3 regions of the Bacillus sp. NPDC094077 genome follow, and region 1 is predicted to be linked to each of the others. Evidence: riboswitches for the same ligand, from Rfam matches in the RefSeq annotation. Region 1 holds a riboswitch; each other region holds the start of a gene.
The links. A riboswitch is a leader RNA that binds a small molecule or an ion and turns the genes downstream of it on or off. The one in region 1 is predicted to bind cyclic di-AMP.
Positions count from the first base shown of each region.

Region 2: another riboswitch for cyclic di-AMP. It lies ahead of kdpA (potassium-transporting ATPase subunit KdpA); the one in region 1 lies ahead of ACQKNR_RS18540 (SipW-dependent-type signal peptide-containing protein).
Region 3: another riboswitch for cyclic di-AMP. It lies ahead of ACQKNR_RS22665 (APC family permease); the one in region 1 lies ahead of ACQKNR_RS18540 (SipW-dependent-type signal peptide-containing protein).

Region 1 is NZ_JBNNUF010000007.1:231,559-236,352, reverse strand. It holds cyclic di-AMP (ydaO/yuaA leader) riboswitch at 511-658, shown strand; gene ACQKNR_RS18550 (hypothetical protein) at 752-1,138, shown strand; gene ACQKNR_RS18545 (hypothetical protein) at 1,152-1,385, shown strand; cyclic di-AMP (ydaO/yuaA leader) riboswitch at 1,647-1,792, shown strand; gene ACQKNR_RS18540 (SipW-dependent-type signal peptide-containing protein) at 1,892-1,996, shown strand; gene kdpF (K(+)-transporting ATPase subunit F) at 1,993-2,073, shown strand; gene kdpA (potassium-transporting ATPase subunit KdpA) at 2,093-3,760, shown strand; gene kdpB (potassium-transporting ATPase subunit KdpB) at 3,774-4,794, shown strand, end outside.
Region 2 is NZ_JBNNUF010000011.1:62,965-67,758, reverse strand. It holds gene ACQKNR_RS22285 (D-serine ammonia-lyase) at 1-67, opposite strand, end outside; gene ACQKNR_RS22280 (helix-turn-helix domain-containing protein) at 222-767, shown strand; gene kdpA (potassium-transporting ATPase subunit KdpA) at 833-2,500, opposite strand; cyclic di-AMP (ydaO/yuaA leader) riboswitch at 2,601-2,742, opposite strand; partial or broken gene ACQKNR_RS22270 (transposase) at 2,883-3,485, opposite strand; gene ACQKNR_RS22265 (SDR family oxidoreductase) at 3,612-4,364, opposite strand; partial or broken gene ACQKNR_RS22260 (IS6 family transposase) at 4,562-4,794, shown strand, end outside.
Region 3 is NZ_JBNNUF010000011.1:152,045-156,838, forward strand. It holds gene ACQKNR_RS22650 (hypothetical protein) at 1-752, opposite strand, end outside; gene panE (2-dehydropantoate 2-reductase) at 928-1,872, shown strand; gene ACQKNR_RS22660 (hypothetical protein) at 1,935-2,063, opposite strand; cyclic di-AMP (ydaO/yuaA leader) riboswitch at 2,204-2,350, shown strand; gene ACQKNR_RS22665 (APC family permease) at 2,645-4,471, shown strand.

The DNA.
Region 1 (4,794 bases):
TTAAGTATTTACTATAAATTAATAACAAACAAGAAATTAAAAAATGATTTCTAATATAGTACGGAAGTTAGTATAACAAGGAATAATAACTAAAATCGCTAAAATTAATAGTAACGAATTACCTAGAATTTTTATCCCGTATTAACGGGCAGTAAGACTCTCACCTCAAAATTTGGCGAATGCGAGGAAGTTAGGTGGGAGATCAACTGCCCGTAAAAGCCCGATTGGTTCAACTAATAATCAGTGGGGAATGTACAAAACCCCCACTGATTAAAGTTTCATTTTATTATTTTAATAGAATTATTCTTGTTGTTTTCGGTCATATACCTCTCTCGTTTCACCTTTAATTTTCAATCATTTCTTTATTTAATATTATTACAATACGACTAATGAAAATTCCTCTTGAGTGTAAAGATTTATAATGTTTAACAAAAAAAAACTTCATTTTGAGGAGCTTTTTTTTGTTTACTTTTTCCAAATGCAGGAGTAATATATCAGCCAGAATACATTTTTTTGTAAACGCTGAGTCCAAATTTATGGAGCGGGGGAACCAAATTGTGCGTCGTCACTAGGGGTGAATCTTTCAGTTTTGAAAGTAGGGCTACTCTCAAAGTCCGAATCCGACAGCTAACTTCGTAAGCGTCTTGAGAGAGGACGGTGCCATGATGGATACATCACTTCATCGGTCTGATTAGTATAGGGGAATATCAATCTACGTTTGAGTTCTTTTATGCTAAGGAGGATGAGGTACATGGAACTAACACTTATTTGTGTTGGAGAAGAAAACAAGATAAAGAGTTTAAGAGAGTTAGTAGCATTTCAGCATGAGTTAATTATTTTTACAGCAAATGAAGAGATCGCAGCTGAAGTTAGGGATTATGGATTTGAGGCGGCTTATAGTTGTAATCGAAAGCAGGATTTTACTAGTATTTGCACACGTATTAAGAAGGTGATTTTACTAGGAGATGAGCTTCCAATAGTTAGCTTCTTCACAGAACACATTCACTTTTCTTTTCAAGCGCCTATTACTGTTGTTACAAGGAATAAACGTTATCCAGCGAGGCTCTATGAAACAATTGGAGCTAAGTTTGTCGTGTTTACGAACTGTGATAATATTTCTTTTTTATTTTTTGAATAGGGCGGGGGAAGAAATGATGAAGGTACTACTACTTGGAGATATAGCAAATCGTTGGGCGGTATCGATAGAGAGGGTTCAAGAATTGACCCAGATCGATCCTATTTTTCCGAAACCATATATTTTATTACCATCAAAAGATGCTTTGTATTTAGAGTCGGATATTACCGAGTATGAACAATTGCATGTAGAATTAGCACAAGTTTATATTCGTGGAAGAAATTTACGTGCTTTTTTACGAGGTGAATAAATTTTGAACGAAAAGGAGAGCGAATGTTAAGTGCACCTAAGGTGGGTACTTATATACATTCGCTCTTTTTTCATATTTTAAAAGGGCATTTCTATGAAAAAAAAAGAAAAGATAAGAAAACAGATGAAAAGATATAAAAAATATATAATGTAAGCGTTTAAATGATAAAATATTTTCTTATTTAAATTAATTTACCTCTTTACAAGTTAAATTTTGAGGAGTATATTTACTCTCATAAATCATTCATAAAATTTCCAAAAAAACCTAAAATCGCTGAGTTCCAGAGATGGAGCGGGGGAACCAATTTTGTGCATCGTCACTTGGGGTGAATCTTTCAGTTCTGAAAGTAGGGCTACTCTTTAGGCCCGAATCCGACAGCTAACCTCGTAAGCGTTTAGAGAGGAGGTTTACTTTTTGTTGTTCATTTTTTGAACACTGAGTAGAGCTCAGTGTTCTTTTTTAATATTTTAATGGTAAATTTTAACAAAAGAAAGTGAGGGATAGCTATGTTGGATGTTGTAATGATCGGGATATTTGTTGTATTAGTTGCATCGATGGCAAGTCTGGCAAGTTGGTCAGATAAAGTTGTGAAAGAAGGGAAGCAATCATGATGATTGTCTTATCGGTTATTGTTGCAGCAATTACGGTTTATTTAGTGTATGCATTATTAAATCCAGAGAAGTTTTAATTAGGGGGAATCATTGATTATGATTTGGGTTGCAGTTGTCGTTACAATGCTGTTGTTTATTCTAGTAGCAAAGCCAACGGGGATTTATTTAGAGAAAGCCTTTCAAGGTAGCAAAACGCTAGATAAAGTATTCGGGCCTTTTGAAAAACTTATTTTTAAAATTACAGGCGTAAAAGGATACGATCAAACGTGGAAACAGTACGCATTATCATTAGTTCTACTCAATGGATTTATGATTGTCGTTGTATATTTCATTTTCAGATTACAAGGTGTATTGCCATTAAATCCAGCACATATTGAAGGAATGGAGCCTACGCTCGCTTTTAATACAGCAATTAGTTTTATGGCTGATACAAACTTACAGCATTACAGCGGTGAAAATGGTTTATCTTATTTATCACAATTAATTGGAATTACATTTTTAATGTTTGCGGCACCAGCAACGACGTTAGCGATTGTTATGGCTTTTATAAGAGGACTTGCTGGAAAAGAACTCGGTAACTTTTTCGTTGATTTTACGAGAGCGTTAACGAGAGTATTTCTTCCTATCGCATTTATAGCAGCGTTAGTCTTTGTCGCACTTGGCGTACCACAAACGTTAGATGGGGCGGTTACAGCACAAACGATTGATGGGGCAAAACAAAGTATTTTACGTGGTCCAGTTGCATCATTCGTTTCCATTAAGGAACTTGGAAATAACGGCGGAGGATTTTTCGGAGCAAACTCTACACATCCTTTTGAAAATCCAGGGCAAATGAGTAATATTTTACAAATGATGCTTATGATGTTATTGCCAACTGCACTTCCATTTACGTACGGACGAATGGTAGGAAATAAAAAACAAGGTCGTATCCTTTTCGTATCACTATTTATGGTGTTCTTACTAGGATTTATAACGATTACGACATCCGAATTGCATGGAAATCCAGCATTAAACGAAATGGGTATCCAGCATGTGCAGGGAAGCACTGAAGGAAAAGAAGTACGATTCGGAACAGTATTTTCTTCACTATACGCAACAGTAACGACAGCTGCTGAAACAGGAGCGGTTGATACGATGCATGATACGTTAACACCAATTGGTGGTCTAGTTCCACTCGTAAATATGATGCTAAATACAGTATATGGCGGCGTTGGAGCGGGCTTTATTAACATTATTATGTATGCAATTATTGCAGTCTTTATATCCGGATTAATGGTCGGAAGAACGCCAGAGTTTTTAGGTAAGAAAATTGAAGGTAAGGAAATGAAATTGATTGCGGTAACGATTTTATTTCATCCATTGCTTATTTTAGGATTTTCAGCATTAGCTCTTTCAACAAATTTAGGAACGGATGCCATTTCTCATTCAGGTTTCCACGGTTTAACGCAAGTTGTATATGAGTATACATCGTCAGCAGCGAATAACGGATCGGGATTTGAAGGGTTAGGAGATAATACACCGTTTTGGAATATAACGACTGGTTTAGTTATGTTTTTAGGGCGTTATTTTAGCTTAATTACAATGTTAGCTGTTGCAGCTTCGCTAAAAGAAAAAACGGTAGTGCCAGAAACAGTCGGAACATTCCGTACTGATAATAGTTTATTTGGTGGCATCTTCATCGGAACAATTGTAATTGTCGGTGCGTTAACATTCTTTCCGATGTTAGTATTAGGCCCAATTGCAGAATTTCTTACATTGAAGTAATGGAGGGTACATGATGAGACCGGTAGTAGTAAAAGAAAAAAGAGTGAAAGAGTCAACAATACATGCTGTAGAAGATGAGGTTAGACAAGCAAAAACGTTGGATCGTGATATCGTGACGCATGCGATGAAACAATCCTTTGCAAAATTGAATCCGAAAGTAATGTTAAAGAATCCTATTATGTTCATTGTAGAAATTGGATTTATCATTACGTTCATTTTAGCCTTTCTTCCAAGTAGTTCTAGTAGCGTACCAGGATGGTTTAATATAACAGTTTCTCTTATTCTATTATTTACAGTTTTATTCGCTAATTTTGCAGAAGCATTAGCTGAAGGGCGTGGTAAAGCGCAAGCTGACTCTTTAAAACAATCGAAAAAAGATGTGTTTGCAAATGTTGTAAAAGAAAATGGAGACATTGTCCAAGTTTCAGCAACCGATCTGAGAAAAGGTGACGTTGTTATTGTAAAACAAGGAGAAATGATTCCGAATGATGGTGAAGTTATTAAAGGATTAGCGTCTGTAGATGAATCAGCAATAACAGGGGAATCAGCTCCTGTTATTAAAGAAGCGGGCGGTGATTTTTGTTCCGTAACAGGCGGTACGATGGTCGTAAGTGATGAGATTACCATTGTGATTACAAGTAATCCAGGTGAATCATTTATTGATAAAATGATTTCTTTAGTAGAAGGGGCTGCTCGTCAAAAAACGCCGAATGAGATTGCTTTAAATACAGTGTTAACGAGCTTAACGCTTATTTTCTTAATCGTTGTTGTGACGTTGCCGATTTTTACAAATTATTTAGGGTTTCAAATTGATACAGCTGTACTTGTAGCGTTGTTAGTTTGTTTAATTCCAACGACAATTGGTGGGTTATTATCAGCGATTGGTATTGCTGGGATGGACCGCGTGACAAAGTTTAATGTGCTAGCGATGTCAGGAAAAGCAGTAGAAGCTGCGGGCGATATTAATACAATTATTTTAGATAAAACAGGTACAATTACTTTCGGGAACCGAATGGCTCATACACTATTACCTG
Region 2 (4,794 bases), on a different contig from region 1:
CTTCTTCTGTTGCAATTAAGTTGTTTAATAGTGGACATTGCTCTTTTAGTTTCTCTATTCCCTTCATTCCTCTTCCCCCTCATAACCTTGTAGCTTACGATTCAATAAATTATAATTAAATTAATTTAATTTTAATATAGTTTAACATAAAAAATAATTTTAGTTAATTTCAATTTAATTTTTTAAAATATAATTTAATAATTATTAAGGAGCTTTTAATTATGGAAAATATAGATATTGGTAAAAAGATTGAAAAACAAAGAAAAGAAAAAGGCTTAACTAGTAAAGAACTAGCAAAGATGGCCGATATTACACCATCTATGTTAAGTCAAATTGAGCGCGGGTCTGCTAACCCTTCTATTCAAACATTAAAAGTGCTCGCTAAAGCCCTTGATGTTCCAACATTTAGTTTTTTACTTGAAGAAACAAATACAGACGATTTAATCGTACGCTCTCATAAACGTAAAAAAATGATTATCGATAATTTATCGTATGAATTGTTATCACCTGATTTCACAGGAAATTTAGCAACAGCAATTATGACTGTTCCTCCAAATACTGCTTCATCAGAAAATGTCCTAGAGCATAAAGGAGAAGAATTAGCCTTCGTATTAGACGGAACAATTACATTATATTTAAATGAAGAAGAGTACATTTTAAAAACTGGTGATAGTGTAAAAATACCTGCTTATCTAAAACATAAATGGGTAAATCGTTTTGAGAAAAATGCGATTGTCTTATTTTCTGTTACTCCGCCGATTTTTTAATACATAAATAAAAACAGGTTAATCCTTATAAAATATGGATTAGCCTGTTTTATTCATTAAGAAAGTTAAATTATCGTTAAAAATTCAGCAATGGGGCCAAGTACAAGCACTGGTAAAAATGTTAATGCGCCTACTATACATATTGTCCCTAACAAAATGCCGCCAAATAAACGAGTATCCGTTTGAAAAGTTCCTATCGTTTCAGGAATAATCTTCTTCTTTTTAAGCCCTACTGCAACAGCAAGCATTGTAATGATTCCTAAATATCTGCTGATATACATTACAATACCCGTTGAAAGATTCCAAAACGGTGTATTATCTTTTAACCCTTCAAATCCAGATCCATTATTAACAGCTGACGACGTATATTCATATATTACTTGCGTTAAACCGTGAAAACCAGGACTGGAAATAGCGTCCGTTCCATGATAAGTAGAAAAAGCAATTGCCGCCACTCCAAGAATAAGTAATGGCTGAGATACAATCGTAATCGCAATTAACTTCATTTCTTTTCCTTCTAATTTTTTATTTAAAAACTCTGGTGTACGACCGACCATTAATCCTGCTAAAAACACAGCAATCATCGCATACATGATTACATTCATAAACCCAACTCCAATACCACCAAACACCGCTCCTAAAAGCATATTTACAAGCGGAACCATTCCTCCAATCGGCGTTAGCGTATCATGAGTCGTATTGACCCCACCAGTACCAGAAGCACTTGTTACATTCGCATAAAGTGCAGAAGAGATAATTCCAAGACGAGTTTCCTTCCCTTCCATATTCCCTTGTGAACTTTCTACTCCTAATTGACTTAACAGCGGATTCCCCTTTAATTCAGTCGTAACAAGAACCGAAAAACTAATTATAAAAAGAATAAGCATTGATATAAAAAGCATTCTTCCTTGCTTTCGATTACCGACCATTCTACCGTATACAAATGGAAATGCCATTGGAATTAGCATTTGTAATACCATCTGTAACACATTACTGACCATATTAGGATTTTCGAAAGGGTGTGCAGATACCGTTCCAAAAAAACCACCGCCGTTGTCCCCAAGTTCCTTAATAGATAATAAAGAAGCTACCGGCCCACGAGGTAGTTCTTGTATAGTTCCCTCAATCGTTTTCACGATTACTGTTGAATCTATCGTTTGAGGTACTCCTAATAATACAAATAACAATGATGTTATAAACGCAATCGGCAGAAGTACACGTGTAATAGATTGTACAAAATCAACAAAAAAGTTCCCAATTCTTTTCCCAGCTAATAGACGAATAAATGTAATACCAACTGCCAATGAAGTGGCAGGAGCAGCAAACATCATAAACGTTACACCTATCATTTGAGAAAAATAAGATAAGCTACTTTCTCCACCATAATGTTGTAAATTAGCATTCGTCATAAACGTAATCGCTGTATGAAAAGCTAAAGTAGGTTCTAAGCCCTCAAAATGATTAGGGTTTAACGGTAACATTCCTTGTAGCCTAAAAATAGCATATACGACTACAATAAAAGAAAAATTCGTCATTAATAAGCAAAAGACATATCTTTTACCACTTTGACTATGACCTTTAACCCCAGTCACTTTAAATAATATTGTTTCTATCGGTCCAAATACTTTTTGCAATAAATGATGCTTTTGAAAAGCGTTATATAAATAATCTCCCATAGGTTTTGCGATTAACACGAATAGACCAATTGTAATTAGACTTGTAAACCAGCTCATTCTTTTCTCCCTCTCTTTACGAATACATATTTTCATTTTTTGCTAATAAGAGAATAAAAAAAGAAAACACTAGGTTGCACCTAGTGTTTAATATACACAAGTCCCCCCTCTCAAAACGCTGACGAGGTTAGCTGTCGGATTCGGACCTTGAGAGTAGCCCTACCTATAAAAGGATTCACCCCTAGTGCCATATGCACAAATTTGGTTCCCCCGCTCCATAATGGATTAAGCGATACATATTCAGCTGTCAAATACAAATTGAGCTATTCTGACTGTTAATATACTCCTCTGAAATGTACTTGTAAAGAGAGAAATATAATTCTCTTTTTACAACAAACTATTACAAAATAACTACTAAAAATAACGATACACGGATGCTTGTCCATTGTATGCTGGTAATATAAACGTTGATTTCTGTTAATCGTTTGCTGTTTTCAAAGTATGTAACTCCTTTTTTCTTTTCAACATAAGTTTGCTGTTTTCTACGTTTATGAATTTGAGTTGATGTGGGTCTGTATATTACAACTCGCGAGGGTAATTTTTGTTTTCCAATATAGGCATTTCAAATTTCATAAGTTTCTCCTGGTTTTATCTGATGCATAATATCTTCAAGGTTAAGTAAAACATATAAAGATCGCTTTTTTACTGTTCCATCCCGAAAGAATTCTGGAGATTCATTCTTCACGTATACTCTATTATTCAACTTCAGCCGTGAAACATTGAATACACCTCGTTGATCCATCTGGTCTAAATCTTTTAGAGAAAAGCACCCTAAATCTCGAATACATAAATCTCCTGGGCGTAAGATATCTAAACACTCTGTACCAAAGGTTTTACCATTATTTTTACCTGGTTTCATTTGAAAATTAAGAAATTTCCCACTATGCAAATCATACTCTAGCTGAATCTTAATACCAGCTGTGTATGCACATCCTCCTGAACCAGGATAAATAGGAGCCAAATGATTGGGGACCTGAAAAAAGGACAACACTTCATCGTCAGGTGAAGTTTATACATAATCTGTTTGGAATTGCATAATAATTTGTAATCACATAGACTGTGTAGGGCTTTATAACTCTATTAAATGATTTTTTCACCAGAACTATTTTTATTATGCAAGACCACCATTTGAAAATATAACTTGTCCATTAATCCAGCGTCCTGAAGTTACTAAAAACATTACTGTATCGGCAATGTCTTCTGGTGTACCCAGACGTTCAAGTGGTGCTGCTTTAGAAAGATTATTTATTGTTTGCTCATCTTTTCCATCCAAGAATAATGGTGTTGCAGTTGGACCTGGAGCCACCACATTAACTGTGATATCTTTACCACGCAATTCGCGAGCCAATACCATTGTCACTGATTCAACCGCTGCTTTACTTGCAACGTAAGCACCATATGTTAGGAATTTTGTACGAGTAACAGAAGTAGAAAAATTGATAATTGCACCATCTTTGCGGACACGGCGCGCCGCTTGTTGTGAAATCACAAAAGCTCCCCGAATGTTTGTACGGTACATTTTATCTAAATCAGCTAAGTTCATATCTGCGATAGAGCTAAGTAACATAATACCTGCTGTATTGATTACGACATCAATACCACCCCATTTTTCTTCAACTATATTGAAAACTTCTTGCATAATTTTTTCATCTGCAACATCTCCACCAATACTAATTGCTTTTCCGCCTTGCTTTATAATATCATTCACTATAGTATCCGCTTTAAGCTTATTTCCAGAATAATGCACAGCTACAGCAAATCCATTTTTGACTAATTTTTTTACTATGGCGTGTCCAATGCCACCAGAACCTCCTATAACAAGTGCAACACGCAAAGCTTGTGTTTCAGTAAATGTTTTTATCATAATAACTCTCCTTTGTTATTATAGTGTTGAGTAACACAGACTTGTTTACCTTCTCCTTTAACAAAAACTGCAGAATTACCACTGGTGTTTTAATAATTGGTTTTGTTGTAAAGCTTTCTAAGTAAGACTACACCTTAGAAAAAGGATAAGGAGAATCATAAATGTGATATTTTAAAGGGAAACTATTCAAAAAGGACATTATTTTGGTAGCCATTGGCTACTACTGTCGTTTTCTTTAAGCTATTGTGATGTATCTGAGATTCTACAAAAACGAGGAGTTTCCGTTCACCCTACAACAATCATGCTTCGGGTGGATTAATCTAGAATTTTGATTTATCAAATTTGGAAAGAGAAAAACAAAGCTGCAAACTATGCTTGGCATTTAGGTGAGACGTACAGCAAAATTAAAGGGGGGCTATCTTTATCGTAC
Region 3 (4,794 bases), on a different contig from region 1:
CTAATATACGGTTTACCATCGTCTGTTAATCCGGAAAGACTGGAAGTACGATATATATCGACTACATGAAGGTCTGACTCTTTCTTTATGGATAATAAAGTTTGTACATACATTCGTTGGTCTTCAAAGAATGGGAATGTTTGAAAGTAAGAACTCCGCAATCTCTTTTTCTCAAAGAAATCTGTTAAGCCATGAAATAAATCACCAAATATAAGTTTTTCCACTTGTGAATATTTTTTTCCATCACATTCAATACAAATAGTCTCAGTTGTATCATTTCTAGTTTCAAGTACACGGAAGCGGGCAGCGAATTCGATTGCTTCTGATAATGTCATGTTTGGAGCGGTTTTTACTTCTGTTCGAATTGTTAAGAAGCCAAGCTCATAAGGACAAAGTGTTACATCAATTGAGTGTACGGTGAATGGGACTGAAATAAGGTTTGTTGTTAAATATCCATTTAAGTTAAGGTCTTTAGAATAACGTTGCAATCCTTTTTGATATTCTGAATGAGGAAAAAGAATTTTATTTGTAAATGAAAGATAGTACGCTTCCATATTTTGATGTGAAACTTTAAACTGCCCATAATATGTATTTTCATCATCGAGATGATCGAGTCGAAAAGGACGAAAATTATTTTTTTGTAAGAAAGGGAACATATTTTGTTCATATCCACTTTTAAACGAAAATGGGAAAATAAATTGAAATATAGCTGTTGTTACATCTTTTTCCTCTATTGATTGTATTGCCTCCATTTACATTGTTTCCTTTCCATTTAAGCTATAGAAACAACATGCCCAATTTTTCTTGAAAATAACCTCTCATTTTCAGTAGATTAGGAATGAAAATTCAGCTAATTAAGTAGGGGACATGTATAATATTATGTATACTAAAACTAGTATAATTATGTTATGAAAAGGGGGATATAGTATGCGTATTTTAGTGTTAGGGGCTGGGGGCGTTGGCGGATTTTTTGGTGGTCGATTAGTAGAAAAGGGAGAGGATGTTACATTTCTCGTCCGCAGTAAAAGAAAACAGCAATTAGAGGAAAAAGGACTTATTATTCGTAGTGTTAGCGGGGATTTTTCATTTCAACCGAAATTAATAACGAAAGAAGATCGTACTGCTCCATTTGATGTGATTTTATTTTCAACAAAGGCGTATCATTTAAACGACGCAATTGAAGATTTAAAGCCATTTGTAGATGAAAATACTGTGATAATCCCATTATTAAATGGTATCGCTCATTTATCGCTATTACAAAAGGAATTCGGTGAAGAAAAAGTAATTGGCGGTTTATGCTTTATCGAGACGACGTTAAATGATCAAGGAGAAATTGTACAAACTAGTACTGCCAACAGACTTGTATTCGGGGAAATAAAGCCCCAAGATTCAGCGAGAATAAAGCGTATTTCTAAAGTTTTTGCAGGTACGAAAGCCAGTTTTATTTTAAGTGAAAATATTACGCAAGATATGTGGCATAAATATTTATTTATTACTGTAATGTCAGGTGTGACAACATTAATGCGTGCACCGATAGGACCGATTCGTGAAAGTGATGGAGGTCGAGAATTTATCCGGAATTTATTTGCAGAATCTGTGCAAATCATGAAAGCTATGAAGGCACCAGTTAAGGATAATATTATTGAGGAACATATGAAAACGATTGATAAAATTTCGTATGATATGAAGTCATCGATGCAGCGTGATATGGAAAAAGGTTCGTTTATTGAAGGGAAGCACTTGCAAGGATACTTATTGGATTTAGCAGAGCAATTTTCTATAGAAGCACCATTATTAGGAGCGGTATATCAAAACTTGAAGGTATATGAAGAAATGGCCTTTAACAAATCTGTAATAGAATTAGATGTATGAAAAAATAAAAAAGATAGCAATATATAAGTGTATTGCTATCTTTTTTATTTGTGTATGACAAATTATTTGTTTCTTTTAACTCTTTCTGTCAAATTTATTTCCTCTTCACGTTTACCATATAGCTGATTAATTTCATTTGCTACTACATCTAAATATGAGTCGGAAAAAAGTGGCTTCTTTTTTTTAGACATATGGGTCTCCTTTGTGGATTTTTTAGTATTCATTATGTATATTTATTGGCGGATTATGCGCAATCATTTTAAATTTTTTCTTTTTCAAAATTTTTGTTTACTTTTTGAAAATAAAGGAGTATTATAATCCACAGTTTCAATTTTCTAAATCGCTGAAACCGCATGGTGCGGGGGACCCGTTTTAATGGATTAGTGCATAATCAAATGGGGTGAATCCTTGAAAAAGGTAGGGCTACTCATAGGCCCGAATCCGACAGCTAACCTCGTAAGCGTTATATTGAGAAGGAAGGTGGAGCTTGTGCGACAAAAAAAATAATGTCTACAAGTCTATTTCTTGATGGCTTGTAGACATTTTTTGTTTTCTGAAGAAATAGTTTATCCCGCTTTAACGGGCAATAAGACTCCCACCTCAAAATTCGGCGGATGCGCGGAAGTTAGGTGGGAGATCAACTGCCCGTAAAAGCTTGATTGGTTCAACTAATAATCCGTGGGGGATAACCCTTCCCCACGGATTAAAGTTTCACTTTATTAGCTGTAACTAGTAGAAAAGTTCGTACAAAATTATTGGAGAGTGGACAGCAGTGGTTTCATCTATCAAAAAATTTTTAATTGGAAGGCCGTTAAAATCAACTGAGTTAGGAGAACAAAAACTCAATAAAACGAAAGCGTTAGCTATTTTATCTTCTGATGCTTTATCATCAGTTGCTTACGGTCCAGAGCAAATTTTAATTGCTTTAACAGGTCTTGGAGCAATAGCTTATTGGTATTCCATTCCGATAGCTGTTGGAGTATTGGTATTATTGACAGCTCTTATTTTATCTTATCGTCAAATTATTTTCGCTTATCCTCATGGCGGGGGCGCATATGTTGTATCAAAAGAAAATTTAGGGATGAATCCAGGTTTAATAGCAGGAGGATCTTTATTAGTCGATTATATTTTAACTGTTGCAGTAAGTGTGTCTGCAGGTACAGATGCGATTACGTCTGCTTTTCCTAGCTTACATGCGCATAATGTAATCATTGCGGTTATATTTGTTATATTGATTACTATTTTAAATTTAAGAGGGGTAACGGAATCAGCTTCCATTTTAGCATATCCTGTTTATTTATTTGTTCTAGCACTATTTATATTAATTGGTGTAGGGATATACAATATTTTAACTGGTCACGTTTCACCGACTTTACATTCGCCAATTGGAACACCAGTTGCCGGAATTAGCCTATTTTTACTGTTACGAGCGTTTGCATCAGGAAGTTCTGCTTTAACAGGTGTTGAAGCAATCTCTAATGCAATCCCGAATTTTAAAGATCCTTCTCCTAACAATGCGGCAAAAACATTGCTTGCGATGGGGGCTTTACTTGCCGTTTTATTTTCGGGAATCGTCTTTTTAGCTTACTATTATGGCATTACTCCAAGTAAACAAGTAACGGTTGTTTCACAAATCGCTGAACAAACATTTGGACGTAATTTTATGTACTTTTTCATACAAGGTACAACAGCTTTAATATTAATTCTTGCTGCTAATACAGGATATTCTGCATTTCCATTATTGGCGGTTAATCTTGCGAAAGATAAGTTCATACCAAGAATGTTTACGATTAGAGGAGACCGTCTAGGGTATTCAAACGGTATTATTATACTTGGGATTGCTTCGATTATTTTAATTGTAGCTTTCCAAGGGAAAACAGAACACTTGATTCCGTTATATGCGGTAGGGGTATTTATTCCGTTTACACTTTCTCAAACTGGAATGGTACTAAAATGGCTTCGTGAAAAGCCTGAAGGATGGATGTTACGATTAACGATTAATTTAATTGGTGCAGTTATTAGTTTTATCGTTATGAGTATGTTCTTTTTAACTAAATTCGCGCAAGTTTGGTCAATCCTTATTTTCTTACCTGCAATCATCTTCTTGTTTCATCGAATTAAGAAGCATTACGATGCAGTTGGCGATCAATTGAGTTTAAAAACTTGTGAGCCGCTTATTCCGATTGAGGGGAATGTAATTGTTGTCCCTGTAGCTGGTATGACTCATGTAGTAGAAAATTCATTGAATTATGCTAAAGCTCTTTCACCAGATCAAGTAATTGCTGTATATGTTGCTTTTGATAGAGAAGAGGAAAAGGTATTTGAAGAGAAGTGGAAGAAGTGGCAACCTGACGTAAGGCTTGTTACATTGCACTCTCATTATAGAAGTATCATTCAGCCATTAACAAAGTTTATTGATACAGTGCAGTATAAAGCAAGTGAATCAAATTACAGAGTTACGGTCGTTATACCACAGTTTATTCCGAAAAAGGGTTGGCATAACATTCTTCATAATCAGTCTAGCTTATTAATTCGTGCGTATTTACTGTATCGAAGAAATGTTGTAATTACGACAGTACCATATCATTTGAAAAAATAGAAAAATTAATGTTAAGGATAGCTTCACTTTAGTGAAGCTATCTTTTTGTATGTATATGCTATGCATAATTGCATATAGGCTTAAAAGATATATTAATATAATTTTATCGGTTATGAGTAAATAGTGTTTTCTGTTGTGGTATATAGATAATCTAATCGGGAAAGTGAATCGAATTTTATTTTGGAATAAGGACATGAAAGCTTGAAAATAAAGGGAATGAAAATACTTCTTTACGATAGATAAATGGCTGTGTTTAAATGACCTTACAGTACAAAACTTAAATGAAAACAAAACGAGATTTCATATTTTCGTACGTTAATTAG